Regions from separate parts of the Pelosinus sp. UFO1 genome, predicted to be linked through region 1. Evidence: riboswitches for the same ligand, from Rfam matches in the RefSeq annotation. Region 1 holds a riboswitch; each other region holds the start of a gene.
What was found. A riboswitch is a leader RNA that binds a small molecule or an ion and turns the genes downstream of it on or off. The one in region 1 is predicted to bind S-adenosylmethionine.
Positions count from the first base shown of each region.

Region 1 (4,285 bases):
AACTGTGGGATGGTTAGCACCAAGATAAATTGTTTTACTACGGCTGGTTAAGGCTGTTGTTTTATTAAGCTGTTGCTTAGTAGACAAGGGTGTTATCGAGAGGTGACTGACTGCTTCGTGAATTGCTTTAATATGATTAGGGGTAGTACCGCAGCAACCTCCAATATACTGAGCACCTGCGGCAACTAATTTTTGCGCCCATTGTCCCATTTCTTCTGGCCCCATAGGGAAAACAGTTTGTTTGTTTATAAGACTTGGCATACCAGCATTCGATTGGATACTAATAGGACAACTGGTGGTTTGGGCCAATTGTTCAACAATCGGCAATAGTTGAGCTGGTCCTAAGGAGCAATTGGCACCAATCACATCTGCACCCATAGCTTCTAAAATGATAGCAGCTGTAACTGGGTCTGTACCTGTTACAGTGCGTCCATCTGCGCCGTAAGACATCTGACAAATCACTGGTTTAGTAGAAGCTGCTTTGGCAGCTAACAGGGCTGCGCGCATTTCTTGGATATCAATGATAGTTTCAATCAAAATCATATCTACGCCAGCTTGATCTAATGCACAAATTTGTTCATAAAAAACGTCATAAGCGGAGTCAAAGGCTAAATCTCCTAGCGGGGAAATTAATTTTCCGGTAGGTCCTACAGAACCTGCTATCTTGGTTGTTGGCCCGCAAGCGGCCCGTGCTGCTTTTACGGCTGCGGTATTTAGTGCTTGTACTTTATCTTGTAAGCCATAATGTGTTAATTTTATCCGGTTTGCACCGAAGGTATTTGTTTCAATAATGTCTGCACCATTATCAATATAACTTTTATGTATGCTAGTAATAACATCAGACTGCTCTATATTCCATAACTCGGGGCAAGATCCAGCTGGTAATCCAGCATTTTGTAACATAGTTCCCATGGCACCATCAAAAATATAAATCATAAATAGTTCAATCCTTTCTCGCTAAGCAGTTTACTTGCTGACATTGTTGACAGCTTTTATTTTTAGCAGGTGAAGTAGGGGCACTCTGACACGCATTAGGGGTTAGTCCGATTACAGCAGTAATGGATTTTCGTGGTAATAACATGCAAGAGGGTGTCGCGGTTACATTGATTTCATAGGCATGAGCCAAAGATAGAATTTGGGGTTGTACGGTAATATCCCATTGACCGTAACCAGGACTGAAGCGGAAGAGGGTCGAATAACCCTTTTGATTTGCTTGTTGTCTAATTAAGTCACATGCTTGGTCCGCCGCCACTTCGACAGCTGTTGTACCAGCTGCATCTAGTAATAATCCTAGGGTATACTCGTCTTTTGTAAAGTATTCACTTACCATTTCCTCTAATCTAGATCCTATTGTAACAGCAATTACGATTACTTGTAGGCAGTTTTTCAAGTGTTCACTTATTTTTGTTGATGACAGGGTTAGTGGCTCTGGACTCATTATCGTAGCAGTGTTTGGATTATAGTCATAAATTTGCCATACTACTTTAGGCTGTGATATTATTTGTGCCTCAGTGCAAGCTTGCTCTAGTAAATGGGGCGGAAACTCGGAAGCCTTGGTTAGTCCAGAATAGCGCTTGATTTCTTTCATATCTAGATTTTTCAATGCTGGATTGTAGATTGGCATAACACTCCTCCTTAGGTAGTCTGCTAGTTAGCGTAGCCCTGTTTCTTGAATGATAGTTTTAGACTGTTCTAGTTTGTTCATAGTATATAGATGTATGCCATCTACTTTATGGGCAATTAAATCGGTAATTTGATTACAAGCATATTCTATTCCGGCTTTTTCAAAATCATTTGGCGAGTTTTGATACTTTTCAATAATGCTTTGCAAAGGTTTTGGAATGGATGCCCCGCATAGACTATGAATTCTAGCCACTTGCCTACTATTTAGTAGGGGCATAATCCCCGCGCAAACGGGGACGGTAATATTGGCTTGTCTGATTCGATCCAGGAAGTTATAAAGGACAGCATTGTCAAAAAATATTTGGGTAATGAGAAAATCGGTACCACTATCTACTTTTTCTTTCAGATGAACGGTGTCTTCTGCAAGGTTAGGACATTCTAAATGACCTTCTGGATAAGCAGCAGCCGCAATACAAAAATCATGTTGGGATTTTATGTGGGCAATTAGATTTTTTGCATAAGGAAAGGTTGTTGTCATCTTCTTTAGGGAACCTTTATCCAGGGGATAATCGCCGCGCATGGCTAATATGTTTTGAATATTATGGGCTTGTAATTGGTTAAGCACTGTATCAATATCATCTTTTTGCGAATTGATACAAGTTAAATGTGCTAGAGCTTCTACATGATAGGTATTTTTGACTTTATCTGCAGTTTCAAGAGTGCGATCCGAAGCGCTACCGCCGGCACCATAGGTAATACTTATGAAGTCTGGGTTTAATGTTTGTAATCCTTCGGTAGTTTTAAAAATCGATTCTAAAGTAACTGTTTGTTTTGGTGGAAATATTTCAAAAGAGACAAGGGGTTTTTCTCGATCAAATAGATCACATAGTTTCATAATTAACCTCACATTATTATAAGTTATTGAGAAGCAACAGGCGTATCTAAAATTTTGGCTTCACCATAAGAAAAACTATAACTGTTATTAGATTGGTATATTCTAATAGGATAAAAAAACAGCCCTTTTCCTTGTTGAGGAAAGAGGCTGTTTTTTTTATCCGTTCTTTCCTCTTATCTTTCAGAATTGAATTCTGCTGGATTTAGCACCATTTGCATTACTGCCGGTTGCTGGGTGTCATAGGGCCAGTCCCTCGACCACTCTAGATAAGAGTATTTATTAAATTGGATATTATGATAAATTAAAAATAAAGACTTGTCAATATTTTTAATTTATCATATTGATATTTGTATCGTAGCATTTATACACTAAAGGTATAAAATACCTATTTTAACGAAGATGATTGTAGATTAGCCATTTTACTTTACTATTTTATTATAAGTTACTTAAATAATAGTGCTTTTGCTTAAGAGGACGGTTTTTTTGCAGGAAATATTCTTAAGAATGTGGAATGAATTAGCATTATAGAAATTAGCAGCGAAAGTGCCGTTTCGTAGTCTTTCTTAAAATATAAATGAGAATATGGGGTGAACTATTTGGTAAAGGTAATTGCAATTGCCAACCAAAAAGGAGGCGTTGGGAAAACAACAACTTCTGTAAATTTGAGTGCATGTTTAGCAGACTTAGGTAAAAAAGTTCTATTAGTTGATCTGGATCCACAAGGAAATTCTACTAGCGGCTTTGGTTTTGATAAAACCAAAATTAAACAATCTATTTATGATGTGTTAGTAAATGATACTCCAGTAGAAGGCGTTATTTTAAAAACAAAAATTGAAAATCTAATGGTATTACCCGCTACAATACAATTGGCAGGGGCTGAAATAGAATTAGTTTCCATCATGTCGCGAGAAACAAAACTAAAAAGGGTATTGGATAAAATTAAATATAATTATGATTATATTATTATCGACTGTCCACCATCCCTAGGATTATTAACAATAAACTCTTTAACAGCCGCTAATTCAGTATTAGTACCAATTCAGTGTGAGTTTTATGCACTAGAAGGATTATCTCAATTAATGAACACCATAACTTTAGTACAGAAAAACTTGAATCCTGCATTATCCTTAGAAGGTGTAGTTCTAACCATGTTTGATGCTCGGACGAATTTATCCATTCAAGTTGTAGATGAAGTTAAAAGCCATTTTCGTCACAAGGTATATCAAACAATTATTCCTCGTAATGTTCGCCTTAGTGAGGCTCCAAGTCATGGACAACCTATAACTCGATATGATCCTAAATCTAAAGGTGCAGAAGTATACACTGATTTGGCGAAAGAGGTGATTGATGATGAGTAATAACTCACAGAGAGGATTAGGGCGCGGTCTCGATGCACTATTTTCTGGCTCTAATTCTGTAGAGGAGCAGCCTCTTGTCAGCAATATTTCTATCAATCAGATTATTCCCAATAAGTTTCAACCCCGCAGGGTATTTGACGAGGAGGCACTCGCCGAACTCGTGTCCTCTATAAAACAATATGGGGTATTGCAGCCCATTGTAGTACGCAAAAGTAATAATTTTTATGAATTAGTGGCTGGAGAAAGACGTTGGCGCGCTTCACAAAAAGCTGGTCTGCAAGAAGTTCCTGCTATTATAAAAGAATACACTGATGGAGAAATGACTGAGATTGCCTTAATTGAAAATATTCAACGAGAAGATTTAAATGCGATAGAAGAAGCGTTAGCCTACCGCCGTTTAATGGATGAT
Region 1 is NZ_CP008852.1:4,766,001-4,770,285, forward strand. It holds gene UFO1_RS22335 (homocysteine S-methyltransferase family protein) at 1-936, opposite strand, end outside; gene UFO1_RS22340 (methionine synthase) at 944-1,624, opposite strand; gene metF (methylenetetrahydrofolate reductase [NAD(P)H]) at 1,652-2,518, opposite strand; SAM riboswitch class I at 2,689-2,791, opposite strand; gene UFO1_RS22350 (ParA family protein) at 3,106-3,876, shown strand; gene UFO1_RS22355 (ParB/RepB/Spo0J family partition protein) at 3,866-4,285, shown strand, end outside.

Region 2 (4,285 bases), 1.4 Mb from region 1:
AATAAATTTTCTACCTGCTTCTAACCCACCTTTGATACCAAAGGTTAATATAGCACCTGCTCCACGAGGAAAATACTTTTTCGCCAAATCATAATCTGGGTGATTGGTCAACCCTGGGTAGCTTACCCAACTCACACTTTCATGTTTTGCTAAATGCTCAGCAACGGCTTGCGCATTCTCGGAATGACGTTTCATACGTAAATGAAGAGTTTCTAACCCTTGCAAAAATTGAAAACTATTAAACGGGCTGAGGCACGCTCCTAAATCCCGCAGCACTTGAATTCTCAGACGAATGATAAAAGCCAAAGGCCCCAAGGCTTCTGTATATTTTAGTCCATGGTAACTTGGATCTGCCTCACTCAATAATGGAAACTTGCCGTTGTCCCAGTTAAATTCACCACCATCAATCACTAAGCCACCCATAGATGTACCATGCCCACCAATAAACTTCGTGGCAGAATGAACAACAATGTCTGCACCAAAATCCAAAGGACGACATAAATAAGGTGTGGCAAACGTGCTATCAACAATTAATGGGATCCCATTTCGGTGGGCCACTTCGGCAACTTTTTCAATATCAAAAATATCAATTTTAGGATTTCCAATCACTTCACCATATAGTGCTTTTGTCTTTGGCGTAATCGCCTTTTGGAAGTTTTCTGGGTCCCTTGGATCAACAAAGGTTACCTTGATCCCTAAATTAGGCAAAGTATAGGAAAACATATTATAAGTACCACCATACAGCGTCGAAGAGCTGACAATTTCATCTCCTGCTTGAGCAATGTTTAAGATGGCTCCACTAATTGCAGCATGCCCAGAAGCAAAGGCTAAAGCCCCGACGCCACCTTCAAGCGCTGTAATACGTTTTTCTAAGACATCAGTAGTAGGATTAGTCAAGCGACTATAAATATTACCAGACTCTTTTAAACCAAACAAATTGGCAGCGTGCTCGCTATCACGAAAGTTATAAGCAGTGGTTTGATAAATGGGAACTGCTCGTGATCCTGTTGTCGGATCTGGCTCCTGACCACCGTGAACAGCTAAGGAATCAAAACGTAATTTTTCTTGTACTGACATGTTATACACCCTCCTAATTTTTAGTTACTTTACCTATAGTTAGCTTTTTTATAAACTCATTGATCAAGGGCCTTAATAAATGAAAATCAATTAAAAAGCCATCATGACCATGAGGACTTTCAAGTAAGGCATACTCGGCATCCACTCCGCAATCACGCATAGCTTCCACCAATTCTTCTTGCTGGTAAGGAGGATATAAAATATCAGAACTTACCCCCACAACCATTACTTTCCCCGTAATTTGGGCTAAGGCATCCTCATAGCTTTTACAGCTATCTGACAAATTATAATAATCTAAGACTCGTAGTAAATATAAGTAGGAATTCGCATCAAAACGGCGCGCTAAGCTATTCCCTTGATGATCTAGGTAATTTTCAATTTCAAAACATCCATTGCGGCGTTTCCGTCCAAATTTTCCTTCCATAGACAATTCGGATTGATAGGTAATCATACCTACCGATCGGGCAATTGCTAATCCTTTTTCTGGACCATTCCCGCCATAGTAATTTCCACCTTGCCAACCTGGGTCAAGAGTTATAGCTTGCCGTGCTACCTTATTATAAGCAATGGACTGAGAAGATGAATATCCCGGAGCGGCAATTGCCATAACACCATCCATAAAATCAGGATAAGTTACAGCCCACTCCAAAGATTGCATTCCACCCATAGAACCGCCAATAATTAACTTAACATGTTTAATCCCCAGCAAATCTAGTAATCGTTTCTGTACCTGCACCATGTCTAATAAAGTTATTTCCGGGAAATCCATGCCATAGGCAAGCCCATTTTCTAAGTTAGGAGAAGCTGGACCTGTTGTCCCTTGACAACCACCAAGCACATTGGCACAAATAATAAAATACTTATCTGTATCTAGGGGGCACCCTGAACCAACCAGTGGTTCCCACCAACCTTTTTCGTCATGTTGGTTATGGGCGGCTGGATGACTATCACCTGTCAAGGCGTGATGTAAGAGTATAACATTATCGCCTTTTTCGGATATATGTCCATAGGTTTCATATGCTACAATAACCTCTTTTAATATTCCCCCTAATTTGAGGTGCAAGGGATTTTCTGTATCAGCTACTTTAGCCATCTTTAAATAAGGCCGCCACTTAAATCCTGGAAAGTAAGTTAACGTTGTCTGCATGCTACGGCTGTTATCTAACAGCATCCATATACCCTCTCCTCACCATCTCAAATATATAAAAAACCCCTCTTATAAATAAGAAGGGTTTTTTATATAGTAAACCTTCTTATCTCCCAGGATTGCTCCTGCTGGAATTAGCACCACTGCATTACTGCCGGTTGCTGGGTGTCATTGGGCCAGTCCCTCCACCACTCTGGATAAGATTCAAATATTTAGTTGTAACGTTGTAAACCTAATGTTGTTACTATATCATGAAGTATCCCTAATAGCAATACTTATGATTTGTTTCATTGGTGATTTCGTAAAATGTTTTTGCAATATTTGGCATTCATACTATCTTTTTATATCCCTGTTGTATTCATTACAGAAAATGTCTAATGTGTATTCCCTTCTCTTAAAGTGAAACTGTACTAGTACAGTTTCACTTTATCCTAATTGCGCTCCTTCTTTTAGAACTATATGATTATTTTATAGAGATAAAAATTCCAAGTGTATTAGGAGGTTTTATTATGAAGGGGTTAAAAATTGTGACAATCGGTGGTGGCTCAAGTTATACACCGGAGATTATTGAAGGATTTATAAAAAGATATGATGAACTGCCCGTTCACGAACTGTGGTTAGTAGATATTGAAGCAGGCAAAGAAAAATTAAGAATTGTAAGTGATCTTGCCAAAAGAATGGTCCAAAAATCCGGGGTACCAATGGAAATACACACGACTCTAGATAGAAGAGAGGCTCTGCCCAATGCCGATTTCGTAACGACACAATTTCGCGTAGGGCTCTTAGATGCAAGGATAAAGGATGAAAGAATTCCATTAAGCCATGGTTATATTGGACAAGAAACCAATGGTGCCGGAGGAATGTTTAAGGCACTGCGAACCATTCCAGTCATACTTGAAATTGATAAAGATATGGCAGAATTATGCCCGAATGCTTGGCTAATTAACTTTACCAATCCCTCAGGAATGATCACGGAAGCCGTACTGAGATATGGGGCAAATAAGAAGGTCATTGGCTTATGTAATGTACCTATTGGAATGGAAATGGCAATAGCCAAACTATTTGATGTTGACCACAATAGAATAAGAATTGACTTTGCCGGTTTGAATCATATGGTATTTGGTTTAAATGCATATTTAGATGGTGAGAACATCACCAAATCAGTGCTTGATAATATTGCTGCTGGCAAGATGCCGAGTACTGTAAAAAATGTTATCAATATTAATTGGATACCCGAATTTGTACTAGGATTAGATATTATACCTTGCCCCTATCACAGATACTATTTCAAAAAATATGAAATGTTGGAAAAAGAATTAGAAGAGTTTGCCAAAGGGGAAACTAGAGCTGAAATAGTAAAAAAACTGGAGGATGATCTTTTCGAATTGTATAAAGATCCGAGTTTGGACATAAAGCCACCACAATTAGAACAACGTGGTGGAGCCTATTATAGCGATGCAGCCTGTAGATTGATAAACTCAATATATAATGACAAGGGTGATATTCAGCCAGTAGATACGAGAAATAATGGTGCAATTGCCGGAATTTCGCCTGACTCGATTGTGGAAGTAAGCTGTGTGATCACTAAAGATGGTCCTCAACCAATTGCTATCGGTGAGCTACCCATACAAGTAAACGGCTTAGTACAACAGATTAAGTCTTTCGAAAGAGTAGTCATTGAGGCAGCTGTTACTGGCGACTATAATAAAGCGTTATTAGCTATGACAATGAACCCGTTGGTCGCTTCTGATAAAATGGCTAAAGTTTTATTTGATGAAATGTTAGAAGCTCACAAAGAATATCTCCCCCAATTCAAAAGCTTATAATAGCAAAAAACAACGCCAGATCCGAAGGAATGATCTGGCGTCATTTTAGTTAAATTAAGATACTATTTAATTGTGAACGATTCTTCTTTCATTAAAATTTCCAATTCATCTAACAAACGATTAAATTTATGTAACGTAATTTCGATAGGCTCAGGAGTAGACATATCCACACCAGCATGTTTTAAAATATTGATTGGTGTATCTGAACCACCAGCTTTTAAGAAATAGATACTGT
Region 2 is NZ_CP008852.1:3,369,695-3,373,979, forward strand. It holds gene UFO1_RS15970 (homocysteine synthase) at 1-1,077, opposite strand, end outside; gene UFO1_RS15975 (homoserine O-acetyltransferase) at 1,091-2,248, opposite strand; SAM riboswitch class I at 2,328-2,428, opposite strand; gene UFO1_RS15980 (6-phospho-beta-glucosidase) at 2,734-4,050, shown strand; gene pepF (oligoendopeptidase F) at 4,113-4,285, opposite strand, start outside.
Region 2: linked by a shared signal. The riboswitch ahead of UFO1_RS15975 (homoserine O-acetyltransferase) and the one ahead of metF (methylenetetrahydrofolate reductase [NAD(P)H]) in region 1 are both predicted to bind S-adenosylmethionine.

Region 3 (4,285 bases), 1.9 Mb from region 1:
TTTTCATCACCTTTACGCACCGTTAGTATATTAACATAAGGTGAATCTTTTTGCTCAATAAATAGAGCATCTTTTGTTGGTACTAATTTTGCTTCTAATGCATAGTTGGTATTAATAACAGCAATCGCTACATCTTCAAGAACACGGGGAAGTTGAGGAGCCTCTAATTCGCTGATTTGAATGTTTTTGGAATTGGTTACAATATCATTTACTGTCGCACTAACACCTACACCGTCTTTTAATTTAATAATGCCTGCTTTTTCAAGAAGTGCAAGAGCACGGCCACCGTTAGTGGGGTCATTAGGAATGGCAACTTTAGCGCCAGCAGCAAGTTCGTTTAGATTCTTAATTTTCTTGGAGTAAATACCCATTGGTTCGATATGCACTGCTGCAGTATAGGTTAATGCCAAATTACGTTCTGTAGAAAATTTAGTAAGATAAGGGATGTGTTGAAAGAAGTTTGCATCTAATTCTTTTTCAGCCACAGCAATATTTGGTTTTACGTAGTCAGTAAATTCAACGATTTGCAAATCAATGCCCTCTTTAGCTAAAGTTGGTTTAATTACATTTAAAATTTCTGCATGAGGTACTGCTGTAGCGCCAACTTTTAGTACAGTAGCTTTACTTGCCGGACTTGCAGGAGCCTTTTCTTGGCTGCATCCGCTCACTAATAGACCTAAACTAAGAATTCCAATAAGAACAAGAAACAGTTTTTTCATTATTTATAATCCCCCTAAAATTTTTTTATAGAAAGCACCCAAAAATTCAATTCGTGCTGTTCCTATTTTTTGTTGAGACGATTGGATAAGTAATCGCCAGTGGACTGTACGATTTGTACTTGTGCAATTAAGATAATAACAGTGATTAACATGATATCAGCACGGAAACGTTGGTAGCCATAGCGAATGGCTAAATCCCCTAAACCGCCGCCGCCAATGGCTCCAGCCATGGCTGAGTAGCCAATAAGACTAATAATTGTTAATGTTAATCCAAGAACAATTGCGGGCATAGCTTCTGGAATGAGTACCTTTGTAATGATTTCTCTAGGAGATGCGCCCATGGCTTGTGCCGCTTCAATGACACCATAATCAACTTCCTTGAGAGCTGATTCTACGATACGAGCGACAAAAGGGATGGCGGCAATGCTTAGTGGGACGATGGCCGCATTAGTGCCGATGGAAGTACCAACTAATAATCGAGTGACTGGAATAATAGCTACCATTAAAATAATGAAGGGTGTGGAGCGAGTCGCATTCACGATAGCTCCTAATATTCGATTAAGGGAAGTATTTTCAAGAATGTGTCCTTTATTCGTAGTTACTAAAATAATACCTAAAGGTATACCAATGAGAGCAGAGATAAAGCTAGAAACAGCAACCATATAGGTAGTTTCCCATAAGGATTTAACCAGCAACGCGAGCATGTCTTGCGACATAACCAATCACCTCAATTCCTAATTCACGTGTTTTTAAATAACTAAGTGCTTGCTGTAAAGCTACCTGTTCACCTGATAGTTCTACAATTAATGTACCAAAAGGAGTCGTTTGAATATGATCTATGTTCCCGTATAAAATACTGGCATCAATGTTAAAACGACGAATCATACTAGAAATAACAGGTTCTTCGGTAGAGTGACCAATAAAGGATAAACGCAAAATAAGATTGCTATCAGCAGTAGGTACTGGTGATAAGATAATATCATTGAAGAAGTCTGGTAAGTTATGATTGATGATAGCACTTATAAATTCCTTAGTAGTATTTGCTTGAGGTTGAGTAAAAATATCAATTACTTTGCCCTGCTCAATAATCCTGCCACCCTCAATGACTGCAACCTGATTACAGATTTCTTTGATAACCTGCATTTCATGAGTAATAAGCACGATAGTGAGCTGGAATTTGCGGTTAATATCTTTTAATAATTCTAAAATAGACTTGGTTGTTTGGGGGTCAAGGGCAGAAGTGGCCTCATCGCATAAGAGTACTTTAGGGTGATTTGCTAACGCCCGTGCAATACCAACTCGTTGTTTCTGTCCGCCGCTTAGTTGAGAAGGATATTGATCCTTTTTATCAGTAAGTCCAACTAATGCGAGTAAATGCATAACCTCTGTATCGATCTCTTCTTTACTACGCTTTGCTAGTTCTAAGGGGAAGGCTATATTTTCGTAAACCGTCCGAGAAGATAGTAAGTTGAAGTGTTGAAAGATCATGCCTATTTTTTTGCGCTGTTCCCGTAATTCTTGTTCATTTAAGGACGTTAGTTCTTGGTCATCCACGATAACAGTACCTTTGGTGGGACGTTCTAACATATTAATGCAACGGATCAGTGTACTTTTTCCAGCGCCACTGGTTCCGATAATCCCGAAAATCTCTCCTTGTTCAACAGTTAAATTAACTCCATTTAAAGCGTGAATTGTGCCGTTGTCGCTTTGGTATACTTTTTCTATATTTTCAAGTTTAATCAATGGAATCTTTCCCTCCTTATAATCTTTTGATGCATAAAAAAAACCGCTTCACAAAATGAAGCGTGCTATCAATCTTGAATTGCGCTTCATCTACCAGGATTAGATCCTGTGGAATTGGCACCGTTTCACAAAAGTGAATGGTTGCCGCAGCTTCATAGGGCCATTCCCTCAACTGCTCTTGATGAAAAATATTAACTTGTTGAAACATATATTATCATTTTTGAAAAATGGTGTCAAGAAAAAAATCACTTTGCAAATTAGGAATCACAATGTTATAATTTCACTAAGTAAAGCTTAAAAGGGATAAAGGATTTATCCTACAGTAGGAGGAAAGAAATATGGCTACGAATCCCAAGTTGAAAGATGAATTGACAGATCAATTATTCCGTTCCATATTATTGTTAGAAAATGAAGAAGAATGTTATCAGTTTTTTGAAGACATCTGTACAGTAAGTGAATTGAAGTCTCTTGCTCAGCGGATGGAAGTGGCTCGGATGTTAAAGGTTGGTCATACCTATGATGATATTGTCGACAAAACAGGAGCGAGTACTGCAACGATTAGTCGTGTAAAACGTTGCTTGAATTACGGTGCAGATGGATATAAGTTTATGCTAGAACGAATTGAAAGCCAAAATAAGTAGGGTCAGAAAATATTTCAACTAAGTTAGGAGTGTTTATTTTTTATGGGTCAAGATGAATTCGTGCCACAAATTCCTTATGGTACAAGAGATTTTCTACCGAAAGAAGCTAGGCAGAAACGTGCTGTAGAAGGGGCTCTAGCTCATTTATTTGCTAGTTGGGGCTATGATGAAGTTGTGACTCCTACGATGGAGTATTTAGAAACAATGGCTATAGGGGCTGGCAACGACTCAGAACAGCATATGTTCAAGTTTTTTGATAAAAATAATCGTATCTTAGCACTTCGCTCAGATATGACAACTCCTATGGCTCGGGTTGCAGCGACTCGTTTTAAGGAAAGTCCCAGCCCAATGAAATTATTTTACTTAACAAATGTGTTTCGTTATGAGCAAGCTCAGGCCGGAAGACAATGCGAATTTTATCAAGCTGGTGTGGAAATTATGGGAGTTTCTGAGCCTACCGCTGATGCAGAAGCCATCGCGTTGGCTGTAGAAGCGATGCTTACATCTGGGTTACAAAAGTTTCAAATTGGTTTGGGGCAAGTGGATTTTATTAACGGTATAATGGAACAAAGTGAGCTTTCTCTCTCTCAAAGACAACAGGTAAAACAAGCTATGGTGACAAGAAATTTAGTAGGATTAGATGAAATTCTTGTGAATAGCGGTTTACCAGAAGGAGAACAAAAGTTACTTAAGAATATACCATTACTGCATGGCACAAAAGAAATGCTCGAAGAAGCCTATAGCATGGTAACGAATGAAAAGAGTCGCAAGGCTTTAGATAATTTGTCTGCTATCTATAGTTTGTTAGAAAGTTATGGCGTTGCTCAATATGTAGATTTTGATTTAGGAATTATTCGTGATTTTGAATATTACACAGGTATGGTGTTTGAGTGTTACACACCAGGACTTGGTTTCCCCATATGTGGTGGTGGCCGGTATGATACTATGTTAACCTCTTTTGGTATGAACTCCGGTGCTACTGGTTTTGCCTTAGGCATAGAACGGGTATTGTTAGCACTAGAACGTCAAGGTATTATTGGTACTCCCAATTGCAAAAGTATTTATGTTGGTTGGGGAGAAGATAAGTTGGTAGCGGCCATTGGACAAGCAGAATCATTGCGTAAATCAGGACAATGTGTAGAACTTGCTTTGATTCCTCAGTCAAAAATAGAAGCTGAGACC
Region 3 is NZ_CP008852.1:1,521,796-1,526,080, forward strand. It holds gene UFO1_RS06840 (MetQ/NlpA family ABC transporter substrate-binding protein) at 1-719, opposite strand, end outside; gene UFO1_RS06845 (methionine ABC transporter permease) at 782-1,435, opposite strand; gene UFO1_RS06850 (methionine ABC transporter ATP-binding protein) at 1,404-2,462, opposite strand; SAM riboswitch class I at 2,546-2,650, opposite strand; gene UFO1_RS06855 (YerC/YecD family TrpR-related protein) at 2,801-3,103, shown strand; gene hisZ (ATP phosphoribosyltransferase regulatory subunit) at 3,146-4,285, shown strand, end outside.
Region 3: linked by a shared signal. The riboswitch ahead of UFO1_RS06850 (methionine ABC transporter ATP-binding protein) and the one ahead of metF (methylenetetrahydrofolate reductase [NAD(P)H]) in region 1 are both predicted to bind S-adenosylmethionine.